One region of the Psychrobacillus sp. FSL H8-0484 genome, then DNA from elsewhere that is predicted to be linked to it. Evidence: riboswitches for the same ligand, from Rfam matches in the RefSeq annotation. Region 1 holds a riboswitch; the other holds the start of a gene.

Region 1 (6,227 bases):
ACAACTCCAATCAATGAAAATGTAGAGCTTTCTAAATTAACTCTTGTGTCACAAATAGATAATTCAGAATCTAATAGTGACGCTGTATCACACAATAATAGCGCGTCGGATGGACCAGCAAGATACGGTTCATTTGAGTCGGAAACTGTTAAGAACGTTACAAAAGAAGCAACGTATATAGTTGGGGATGAAAAAGTAGTTTCAGTGTCAGAAGGTTTAGTTACTGCCAAAGCAGCAGGTAAAACAACAATAACGGTTAAACACGGTGAAGATGAAGTAACCGTAAACGTTACAGTTACAGCTCCTCCAGTAGATCCAGGACCAGGAAACCCAGGATCAGGAAACCCAGGCACATCAAATCCGGGAACTGGTACAACAGGTCCAACTAAACCAGTAGACCCTAAACCAACAACACCTATTAAGTTTACAGATGTAACAGGGCATTGGGCAGAAAGCTATATTCAAAAAATTGCTGAATTAGGCTTCATAAATGGCTATGCAGATGGAACATTTAAACCGAACAATCATTTAACACGTGCACAAGCAGTTTCTTTGATTGTCCGTTCTTTGGGATTAAAAACAGATGAAGTGGCACCATTTAACGACATCGCTAATTATGCAGATGAAACAAAATCCGAAATTGCAGCGGCCTATAAATATGGAATTATCAAAGGCGATAATGGTAACTTCAAGCCTGCTGATAAAGTTACTCGTGCACAATTGGCATTAATGATTGAACGTGCATATGCACACAAAACAGGTAAGCAATACAAAGCTTCCACAATAGCACCGTTTTCGGATTTAGGAAACTATAGTCCGGAAACTATAAATGCAATCTCTATGCTTTATGAGCTTAAAGTAGTTTCAGGATTTGAAGGTAAATTTATGCCATCCAGTCCAACAACACGAGCACAAGCTGCAAAAATCTTTGTTATTTTTTCTGAAGGTTTAAAGTAAGGTTGCACGGTACCAGGTTCTAAACAGTTAATGATATGAGAACCTGGTACCATTGGATAAATAAAAATCAAAAACCTCCATCAGTCTATTTAGATTGATGGAGGTTTTTTGAATTTTTTCTAAATTAAGTAAGTGACTGTGGTCACTTGAAAAATCCACGATCAAAACGGCAAACTATTCATCACCTTATTCTTTTTCTTCCTTAATACTTTCATAATTCTCCTTCTCATCATGCCATCAATGAATGGGTAAATCATTAAAGGTAAACCTGGTACTAGTGAGACCATTACAAGAGCTAACCAATAACTTTTCTCCGCAAGGAAAAAAACAATAGACGGTGGAAGTAATGGATAAAAGATTCCAACATGAACAGCTGATTTGTAGTCACCTGGTTTTTCAGCATGTACTGTGTATGTGGTATTGATGAGATGTCCTTTTTGAAGGAATATATTTGTATGACTTAACTCAATTTGCTTATCTTTAGTAGTAATTACTCCAATAGATGGGAACGAACCTTTGTTACTAAGCTCTGATAAAGGTTGTGTAACCGTATCACCGACCTGTAGTATTCCTACTTTACTTCCCATTAACACTCCCTGATTATGTTCAGATACTTCATAAGTAATAGTAGCTTTTTGTCCAGAGGCAATCATTGTCCCACCCATAATAATCGAGATTGTTAGTCCACCTATTATATAGATTAGTTGTAATTCCATTCCTTGACTTTTCTTTCGATGTTTTTTTTCAGATTTTAATTCACCAATAGCAATTAAAATAGCAATAACCAATGCAATGACAGGTAAAATATATGGATTACTTTGATATTCTTCCATCCATAAAGATAAGTAACCTATTTTAGGAATGACTATTGGAGTTTCTCCAAGTGTAATGGCTCTTGCAGCAATCCACTCTCTTTTTATAGGTCCTGTACCATCTGATTCTTGATCGTTAAATTTATTTGCATCACCTTTTGTAATAAAACCTTGCTCAACATTTCCAGACATTATTCGGTGTGCAATCCATCCTTTATCAGCAAGACCACCCTCTGTGGTTTTAAAAAAAACAATATCCCCTTGTTGGACAGTTTCTTTCTCTTTCAGGTTTTCTATGATGACCATATCTCCTCGTTCCCATACGGGGTACATACTATTAGAAAGAATAACAGTAAGGAGAACAGGTTTATTTGAAATAGCTGAACCAAGCGCAGCAATTAATGAACATAAGATAAGAATGACGACTATTATGTTTAGAAGCTTTGAAATTACCTTCATAGAATTCCTCCTTACACTTATATTATTGAATATTAATTTTAAATAAACCCCTCTTCGGTAGAATACATATGGTACAAAAGTATACCTACTAGAGACAGAAGTAGAATATTTAGGAGTTACGAAGTGTAATAAAGAAGTAGACAAACGATATATAAAAAGCCCTCTGAAGAGTGAGGATAACAAGTATCAATAATCCTATACTGAAATTAGTTACAAACGGCGAAAAGCCAAATAATTTTAGGAGGAGATATGGTAATGAAAAAAGGTTTACTTTTAGTAGTTTTTCTACTAGCCATTTCAAGTGTGATGGCTGCAATGTCTTATAATAAGGCAACGGTCACAAGTGCTTCAGAATTGAAAGTTGTTAATTCAAATGAGGCATTATTAACTCTCGAAGCTGATACACCTTGGAGCTGGGAAAATAAAATAGGGTCAAAAGATAAAACTGCAGTTGTAAAAGGCGGAGAGTTGTTCTTCCAATTCGGTAAAGGTGTAGATCGAGACGGCTCTACTGCAAAGTTTTACGGACTTCAACCGAACAGCGAATATCAGTGGAATGATTTGTTTACTCTAAGAAACAAATCAGCAGAAACAATCAAAGTTACTATTAAAGCAACAGGGGATTATGCTCAATATATTACTTTTGGTGAAGCTAGTAACCCTAGAGCTAATAAAGCACCTGTTTGGGGTACACAAGGGCAAGCTTTAGTATTTGATAAGGTTACGAAAGAGTCAGGTTCAGGAATGCAAAACATCAGAACCATCGCAGTAAAATTCAATATTCCAAGTGGACACGCAGTTTCACAAGCTGCACTATTAGGTTCTATCATCGTCGAATCTGAAGCAGTAGCAGATTAATAGGAAGAGATAAAAAGGGAGAATTAATGGGAGTCCATTAGTTCTTCTTTTTTTATTAGATGGTTTAAAAATCCTATAGTATGTCCATACTTGAAGAGAAGTGGTATTAACCATTATGACATTTATGATAAACGATAAAATAAGCGTTAATAATACAATAATAGAATATAATCACCACCAATAAGTGACAAATTATTTAAATTAATTTGGTTACAATTGAATAGATTACTATACTGACAGCGGAAACTGTGAAGTACATCCTGTATTTGGGCACCTGGGATGTATGGAGTTATTGGTGCAACCGGCCTTATTAGATGTGGACTATTTGTTCCGTCTAATGAGGCTTTTATTATGAGTTTGGGAGGAGAACAATTGAAACTTCTATTATTTCTAACAGCATCTTTATTACTTATTTCATCATTACTTTTGCAAAGCAATAGTTTTTCAAAAGCTGAAATAAGTAATAATGTATTACTATCTATAGTTGAAGAGGAAAGTGCCCTAATCGCAATAACCTATGGGGAAGAAAAAACGTTTGAAGTCACCAATAATACGGATAAAACCATAGAAATTGAAAGAGTTGAATTGTTAGATGAATATGAGGAAGAGTTTATGAATATCGAAGATGTAGATTCTAGTATTTTTCCTGGAGAAATGAAAGAGTTTGCTTTAACTGGTAATTCAAAGGATTTAACAGGAAAAGTTATTCGAATAATAACCCGCTGGGAAGGAGGAAATGCTGAGATACAATCAACTCTTCCCGAATTTCCCGAAGTAAAAGAACCAGTTTCTGATATAACCGAAGAACTAGCGACACCAAAACCAGAGGAGGATGTAGTGGACCCAGAAGTAATTGGGGATATCGTCACAGAATTAACGGATGAACGAATCATACCAGAATCAGAGGAACCTATAACGCCAGAACCTACAGACGAACAATAAGAGGGGCGAATCAAATTGCGCGAGACCTTAGATAATGTGTTTAAGAAGTACCAAAAGAAATTTACGATTATACTATTACCAGTACTTGTAGTAGCTGGTGTCATATCCGTCTACACTTTGATGCAGCCAACAACCATTACGAATCAGGTCGATAATAACGTCTCGCATTTTCAGACTAGCTATGATTACAAGGCGACTATTACCCCGAATATCCTTTATCCCACTGGAGGAACAATCGAAGTTGGGGATACAATGTATAAAAAAATTACGAATGCAATTCCTTTCACCATAAATTCTACCATTAACTCAGAGAATGAAGTAATTGCTAAAGGTACACATGAATTTCAGTTACTTATAAAAGCAGGGGACCTTTGGGAAAAGTCATTCCCTTTAGCAGAAAAACAATCATTTGCGAAAAAAGGTACAGCAATATCAATAATAGACAAATCTTTTAAAATTGATATTGAAAAAGTTAAAACATTTATTTTGAAAGTAGAAGAAGAAACAGGGATCAGAACAGAAGAATATACTATAGAAATAGTTCCAAACATCCAAGGAACAATTATTTCCGGCGGAATAGAAAAGGATATTAAAATGGAGGATAAGCTTATCTTCCAATATTTCTATGAAGAAATTAAATTAGCGACTGAAAAAAAGTTTATATCCACGATACCATTTACAACAACTGAAATTAGCAAAAATATGTTTACTTTTTTCGGTTCTGAATTACCTTTAACTCCTGTGCGTATCATTAGTTCCGTTTTCTCACTTCTTTTTATCTTAGTGATTATTTATATGAATAAAAATTTTTGGGCTAATCGAAAAAAGAATGTTCAATCTCTAGCTGAAAAAATTAATAAAAAATACGGAAAAAGAATGATTTCCGTGTCACAGAAAGTAGAAACTTCCCAAAAATCAATTATTCTATTAAATTCATTTAAAGCTATCATACAAATTGCGGATGCAAAAGAGTTACCTATTTTTTACTACAATATGCATCTGGATGAGAGCAAGTTATATTTTATTATAGATGGGAATTATATGTATCAATATGAAATTAATGAAATAGAATTAGCTCGGAGTCGCAGTCGAAGCCGCGTTAAAAATAATAAAAATGAAGCAGAAAGTGATCCAGCTTATGCACTGGACTAATCAATTTTATTCTGTCATAAAGAAGAACCCTTCTAGCAAAACACATCTAGTGCTTTTATATCGATATATTTCACTTATCTTAACTTCTAGTTTTTTTTTGATAGGGCCACCTCAATCGCCGTTTGTTTTTAAAGTGGGGTTGGTAGTATCGCTTGGTGTAGCGGCTTGGCTTCTAACGGATTTACAGAGAAGATATGTAGGAAATAATAAGGTTTTAAAAACGATTGTCTTAACCGAAACAATTGGTTTGACTTTATTACTCATCCCTACAGGTGGTATTGAAAGTCCGTTTATATGGTACGCGCTGAATCCTGTATTGGTAGCTGCAAGTTTTCTAACGCCTTTGTTCTGTTGGGGAGTATTAACCTTCTATCTAAGTAGTGCGACATTCATTGCTTATTCTCTATTCCGCATAGACAATATGGTAACGATTCTAGAAGAAAACTCTTATATTTATTTAGTCTGTTTATTAGTTACATTGCTTGCAAGTTTGTTTTCGGGTCTAACTAAGGAGCTAGATGCAAAAGCTACTGAGTTATTACTAGTAAATAAAAAACTGTTAGAAACAAACGAAATGTATGAGAATACGTTAGAGCATATCATGTCTTTGTATCACTTAATGGATAACTTTTCAGCCGATAAAAACCCTGAAAAGTTAACATCAGATATCACATCTTCTTTAATTAATTGTACGCAAAAAGAATCCGCATTCTTCTGGTTAATAGATCTCCATAAGCAGAAAAGCTATTTAGCAAATACAACGAGTATTTTGAACATGGAAGAGGAGCTTAAGAAAGACTGGCACAATATTAGCCAAAAGAAAGAATCATTTATGGACAAGATTCACAATGAATACTTTTGGATGAAAATTATTAGGACTTCTAAAAATGTTGGTGTTGTAGGAATTAAGGTCAGCAGTTTCAGTGAAGTAAGAGATACATTCTTGCTAAACCGCACATTTGAGTTTATCGCAGAGCTTAGTGAAATCATGCTGGAGAGAATACACATGGATCAAATGATGGATCAGCTAATCATTATTGAAGAGCA
Region 2 (6,227 bases), 2.8 Mb from region 1:
TGAAGGTAAAGTGGCAGTGGTAACAGGTGGATCACGTGGTATTGGGGCTACAATCGCTAAAGTCTTAGCAAAAAATGGCGCATACGTTGCAATCAATTATCAAACAAGTATCGATCGTGCAGAGGCTGTCGTAAAGGAAATTGAAGACCAGGGTGGTATTTCATTTGCAATCAAGTCTGATGTATCCAAACCGGACGACGTAAAAAGCCTGATGGAAGAAGTAAAAAATCGTTATGGTAAGATCGATATTCTTATAAATAATGCTGGAATTACAAGAGACCGTACATTCCGTAAACTGTCCAATGAGGAATGGAGCGAGGTTATCGATGTTAACTTAAGTAGTGTGTTCTATACAACTTCTGAAGTTATCAACCATATGTTGGAGCAGGGGTATGGTCGAATTATTAATATAAGTTCAATCATCGGACAAGTAGGAGGATTCGGGCAATCGAACTATGCAGCTTCAAAAGCTGGGATTATCGGTTTAACAAAGTCCTTAGCCTTAGAAACTGCTAAAAATGGAATTACAGTCAATGCTGTGTGTCCTGGATTTATTGAGACCGAAATGGTAGGAGAAATGCCTGAAAATGTTTTAGAAAATATTATTTCAAAAATACCGATGAAGCGATTAGGGCAAACAGATGAAATTGCAGAGGCGGTATTATTCCTTATCCAAGCCAACTATATTACAGGTCAGTCGATCAATGTGAATGGCGGCTTATATATGTAACCTGTAATTTTATATATATGAATAGGGGGTTCTCCAAAAGGAGACCCCTCTATAATGTGTTTACTTATGAGGAGGAAAACAATGGGGTATCCTAATAGTAAGGAAATGGATAGTTGGTTAAATACAATGCCGGAAGAGATAAAAACTAGTTATCAACGCTATCAACGTGTCATGGATGTTCTTACGAAAGAACCTGATCCACTTGTTGGTCAAACCCCAAAAGAAGTCATTTGGACAAAGAATAAAGCGAAACTTTATCGCTATCAACCTCAGATGAAGAAAACGAACAGCATTCCTATTTTAATGATTTATGCATTGATTAATAAGCCGTATATACTGGACTTATCTCCTGGTAATAGTTTAATTGAACATTTAACCAATCAAGGTCATGACGTTTATTTACTTGATTGGGGAACGGCTGGTTATGAAGATAGACATATGAAGTTAGATCATTATATTTTAGATTACATTCCGCGAGCAGTTAAGAAAGTGTTGAAAACGTCTGATGCAGCTGAAATCAGTTTGTTTGGTTATTGTATGGGTGGGACGATGACTTCCATTTTTGCAGCCCTACATCCAGAGTTACCGATTCGTAACTTGGTATGCATGACAAGCCCTTTTGATTTTTCAGATGCAGGATTATATACAAACTGGTTAGATGAACGTTACTTTAATCTTGATAAGTTGGTTGATACACTTGGGATAATTCCACCTGATATGATCGATTTTGGAAACAAATTGTTAAACCCAATCGGTAATTTCTACGGACCATATATTAGTCTAGCTGATCGAGTGGATAATGAGAACTTCGTTAACAATTGGAAATTGATGCAAAAATGGCTATCCGATGGAATCCCTTTCCCTGGCGAAGCATATCGACAATGGATAGGTGAATTTTATCAACACAATAAATTAATCAATGACGAGCTTTATATAAGAGGTCAGAAGGTTGAGTTAAGCAAAATTACAGCAAACCTTTTAAATATTGCTGGTAAGAAGGATGTCATTGCTGCTCCTAAACAAGTAGAAGCGCTTAACGCCAAAGTTTCCAGTAAGAATAAGACATATCATTTGGCGAACACGGGGCATGTTTCCATTGTAACAGGCCGTACAGCAGTTAATGAAATTCATCCTTTGATTGATAAATGGCTAACGGAAAATTCACATTAATTTTATTCCACAAAGGGTTTATCCCATTTGACTCTATTTTAAAATGATGCTATATTGAAAATATTCTAATTAAAGGTGTGGTGAAGTATGTCAGAAGTAGGTATGAACTAATACTATTTAGTTTAATAAGGCTTTGAATAACTGGTTTTATTCCAGTTTATTAAGATTGCCTTGTTTCGCAGTGTTTCATCACATTGCGAATACCTACCTTAAGACTGCTTCCTTTTCCATATATTCGTTTAACATGATGTGTTGACGAAGAGCGTGGCGGGATTTGTCCTGTCACGCTCTTTTTCATTCTCTATGCCACATTATGTTGACGATAAAAATGCCTTGTGACGAACAAGGCTAATGCCCACAGGAGCTTTCTACCCATTTTACGGTTGCCATTTTTTACCCGTCAAATGGAAAGGTAGGAGGAATCTTTGTGGGCATTTTTTTTCATTATTGGAGGAGGATTACACATGAATACAATGACATATGAAAAATTACAATATAACGAACTAAAAGAAATGGTGAAATCCCATTGTGTCAGTAGTTTAGGAAAAGACTTACTTGATAAACTACAACCAAGCACAAATAGTAAGGTTGTTAAAAATAGACTGAATGAGACATCCGAGGCAAGAAGTTTATTGGATGCAGAAAGTCATCTGCCACTGAAAGGTATTTCAAATATAAGCCATCAGATGGAGAAGCTAGAAAAAGGCATGATTTTAGGTCCATCGGAGTTAGTGGCTATATCTGACTTCCTAAGAGGCTGTAGAACAATAAAGAAGTTTATGTTTGATAAAGAATTCTTTGCTCCAGTATTACATTCGTATGCCTATTCCATGATGGAGTTTAATCAAATTGAAGAAACCATTAATTTCTCCATTAGAGGTAATAGAGTAGATTCGGAAGCAAGTAGAGATTTAAAGCGAATTAGAAATCACATGGCGAAGACAGAAGAAAAAATTGAAGAACGTTTAAATAAATTTCTCAAGAGTGGTGCTAATAAAGAGTATATTCAAGAATTCTTTATAAGTAAAAAAGATGATCGTTTTACGGTTCCCATTAAAGCTTCTTACAAAAATCAGGTGGAGGGAACAATTATTGAAGTTTCTTCTAAAGGATCCACTGTATTTATTGAACCAGCTGCTATATCCAAGTTAAATGCAGAATTAGCAAGTCTTAAGGCTGAGGAATCGATGGAGGAGTATCAAATTCTAGCCACTCTTTCAGGTAGTATTCTCGAGGAAACGAGACAAATCAACATCAATATTGAACTAATTGGGCAGTATGACATGATTTTTGCAAAAGCAAAGTTTAGTAAAAGGATAGATGGTATTGAGCCAAAGCTAAATAATCATGGCTATATCCAATTGAAAAATTGTAAGCATCCTCTTTTGTCTGGAAATATTGTGCCATTAGACTTTGAAATCGGAAAAGACTATCGTAGTTTAATTATTACAGGACCTAATGCTGGTGGTAAAACGGTGGTATTGAAAACAATTGGAATACTAACACTAGCCGTCATGTCAGGTTTTCATATTGCAGCCGATGAAGGTACGGAAATAGCAGTTTTTGATAACCTATTTGTTGATATTGGGGACAATCAAAGTATTGAAAATTCACTCAGTACTTTTTCCTCTCATATGAAAAACATCTCAGAAATTATGAGTGCATCATCGAATAACACACTTCTTCTTTTCGATGAAATCGGAAGTGGTACTGAACCCAACGAAGGCGCTGCTCTAGCCATTGCCATCCTCGAAGAATTTTATCAAATGGGATGTATAACAGTTGCGACAACTCACTACGGGGAGATTAAACGTTACTCCGAAATTCATAGTGACTTTATGAATGCTGCTATGCAATTTAACAGTGAAGTATTAGAACCGATGTATAAACTATTAATCGGTAAGTCAGGAGACAGTAATGCGCTTTGGATTTCTAAAAAAATGAATTTACGTGAAAAGGTACTACAAAAAGCACAACATTATATAAACAACAAGAATTATGACTTAGAACGTGTGAAAGAAAGTAAGATAAAAAGGCAAATACAGAATACTCTTAAAGAAGAAGCAACTTATGATTTCGAAGTGGGAGACAGAGTAAAGCTCCTAGAACAAAATGATTATGGAATTGTATATGAGAAAAAAGATAACCACCATAATGTTTTAGTATTCTATAAAGAAGAAATGGTAAAAGTTAATGTAAAAAGGTTGAAACTAGAAGGAAAAGCAACCGATTTATACCCAGAAGGATACGACTTGAATTCTTTATTTATAAGCTATAAAGAACGAAAATTTCAACATGACATGGAAAGAGGATCAAAAAAAGCATTGAAACAAGTTTCGAGAGATATAAAGAAAAGGCTTAGTGAATAGAGTGTTTGTTATAATTTAGCACTATAGCTGGGGTTGAGTATATCCAAGGAATTTTGGGTAAATAATAAGTATTGAAAATGAAAAAGGAGGTAGCTTCAATGAATGCACAACGAGCAGAAGAAATTGTTTTTTCAACAGATATGATTAATGTAACCTATAATGGAGAAAATATTTATATTGAGCACGTGGATAAAGATAAGGGATTAGCGACTATCCATTCCCTTGATGAACCAACTAATAAACAAAGTGTTTCAGTAACAAGCTTATATGAACAGTAATTTAGTCATGAATTTTCCTCTTAAATAGAAACATTTAATATTGCGCCTCATTGTTAGAGACAACCTAACATTAGAGGTGCAATTTTTATGATTACTGAATCAGAAAATTATGGTAAAAATAGATAGATATCTATTATCTAGTAATATATAATTATCTTGATAGGACAGGCATTTGTCCTATTCGAAAAAGGCAAATTCATTGAAAGATGAAGACGCAAAGTCTCAGACCTAACGCCGAATGGTTATGGTGGCTGGACTGCCGAAGAATATGAATGATAACTTAAAAAAGGTTTAATTCACCATTCTTCCTTGTATTTCTATTTTTAATAGGAGAGAGGAGTTTTTTTATGTCCATTTTTAAAGAGTTACGAAACGTTGTACTCACACCATTGGTTGTGGCATTCTTGGTGCTTGTTGTAGGAGTTAATCCTTCATTTGCAGATACGAATGATGCTTCAACTCTAGTTGAGGAAGATGCAGTAGTAGAATCTGAGGTTACTGAAGAAGAATCAATAGTAACGGATGAAACAGAAGAAGTAGAAGAACCTGTATTATTACCAGGTGATTTTTTCTATTTTCTTAAAACATTACAGGAAAGTGTGCAATTGGCTTTCACATTCGATGAAATGAAAGAAGCAGAGTTACTAAGCGCATTAGCTGAAGAACGAATTCTTGAAGCAACGGCATTATTTGAGCAAGGCGATGAAGAGAAAGCAATCGAAACACTTCAATTAGCGATTGATCAACAAAATGAAGCGTTATCTAAGTACGAAGAAACAGACTCTACTGAAGTAGTTTCGGATGAAGATAGTACTACGAATGAAGAAGGTACGGAAGAAGCAGTTCCAACCGAAGAAGATGGTACAACGGAGGAAGACGTTGCCATAGAAGACGAGCAGGAAGAAGATTCTATATATACTGAACTTGAAATAAAATTCTCATCAAATCTTCTTGCTTTACAAGCTGCTTTCGAAAAAGTAGAAAATCCTAAAGCAAAAGAAGCACTTGCGAAAAATGTTTTAAAAGCTCAGGAAAGATTGGTTAAAAAGATTGAGAAGAAGTTAGCGAAAATGGATAAAAAGTCAAATGAAGAAACAATAGAAAATGAAACTACCCAACCTGTAGAACCGATCAAAGAAGGAGAGTCTGATGCTACAGTTTCTGAAGAAGAAAACCCAACAGAAACAGCGACTGATGTAGTTCAAGAACAGGGAAATGTGGTAAACGAAGACTCGACTAAAAAAGGTGAAACTGCTTCAACAGTAGTACTACCTAAAGTCAAAGAAATTAAGACACCTGTTGCACCAAAAGTACATCCAGCAGTAAAAGTGGAAGATAAGAAAGAAGACGCGGAAGTAAAACAAAAGGAAGTAGCTAAAGCGGAAGAATCAGCAAAAAAAGCGGAAGAAAAGAAACAAAGAGCAGAAGCAAAACAAAAAGAAGCAGTAGCTAAAGCGGAAGAAAAGAAACAAAAAGCGGAAGCAAAACAAAAAGAAGCAGAAGAATCAGCAAAAAAAGCGGAAGAAAAGAAACAAAGAGCGGAAGAGAAACAAAAAGAAGCATCAGCTGAAGCAGAAGAATCGGCTAAAAAGACTGAAGAAAAGAAACAAGAAGCGGAAGCAAAACAAAAAGAAGCAGCGGTTAAAGCGGAAGAATCAGCCAAAAAGGCTGAAGTAAAAC

The links. A riboswitch is a leader RNA that binds a small molecule or an ion and turns the genes downstream of it on or off. The one in region 1 is predicted to bind cyclic di-GMP.
Region 2: it holds a riboswitch for cyclic di-GMP, as region 1 does, so the genes downstream of both, MHH81_RS17515 (DUF5667 domain-containing protein) here and MHH81_RS03675 (hypothetical protein) in region 1, are expected to answer to the same signal.

The regions. Positions count from the first base shown of each region.
Region 1 covers NZ_JBBOSZ010000001.1:795,292-801,518, forward strand. Annotated here, with positions in the region: gene MHH81_RS03660 (S8 family serine peptidase) at 1-957, shown strand, start outside; gene MHH81_RS03665 (signal peptidase I) at 1,119-2,228, opposite strand; gene MHH81_RS03670 (hypothetical protein) at 2,484-3,086, shown strand; cyclic di-GMP riboswitch class II at 3,319-3,401, shown strand; gene MHH81_RS03675 (hypothetical protein) at 3,459-4,028, shown strand; gene MHH81_RS03680 (DUF5305 family protein) at 4,044-5,180, shown strand; gene MHH81_RS03685 (sensor histidine kinase) at 5,167-6,227, shown strand, end outside.
Region 2 covers NZ_JBBOSZ010000001.1:3,581,163-3,587,389, reverse strand. Annotated here, with positions in the region: gene fabG (3-oxoacyl-[acyl-carrier-protein] reductase) at 1-730, shown strand, start outside; gene phaC (class III poly(R)-hydroxyalkanoic acid synthase subunit PhaC) at 812-1,900, shown strand; gene MHH81_RS17525 (endonuclease MutS2) at 2,365-4,269, shown strand; gene MHH81_RS17520 (small acid-soluble spore protein H) at 4,368-4,547, shown strand; cyclic di-GMP riboswitch class I at 4,727-4,811, shown strand; gene MHH81_RS17515 (DUF5667 domain-containing protein) at 4,895-6,227, shown strand, end outside.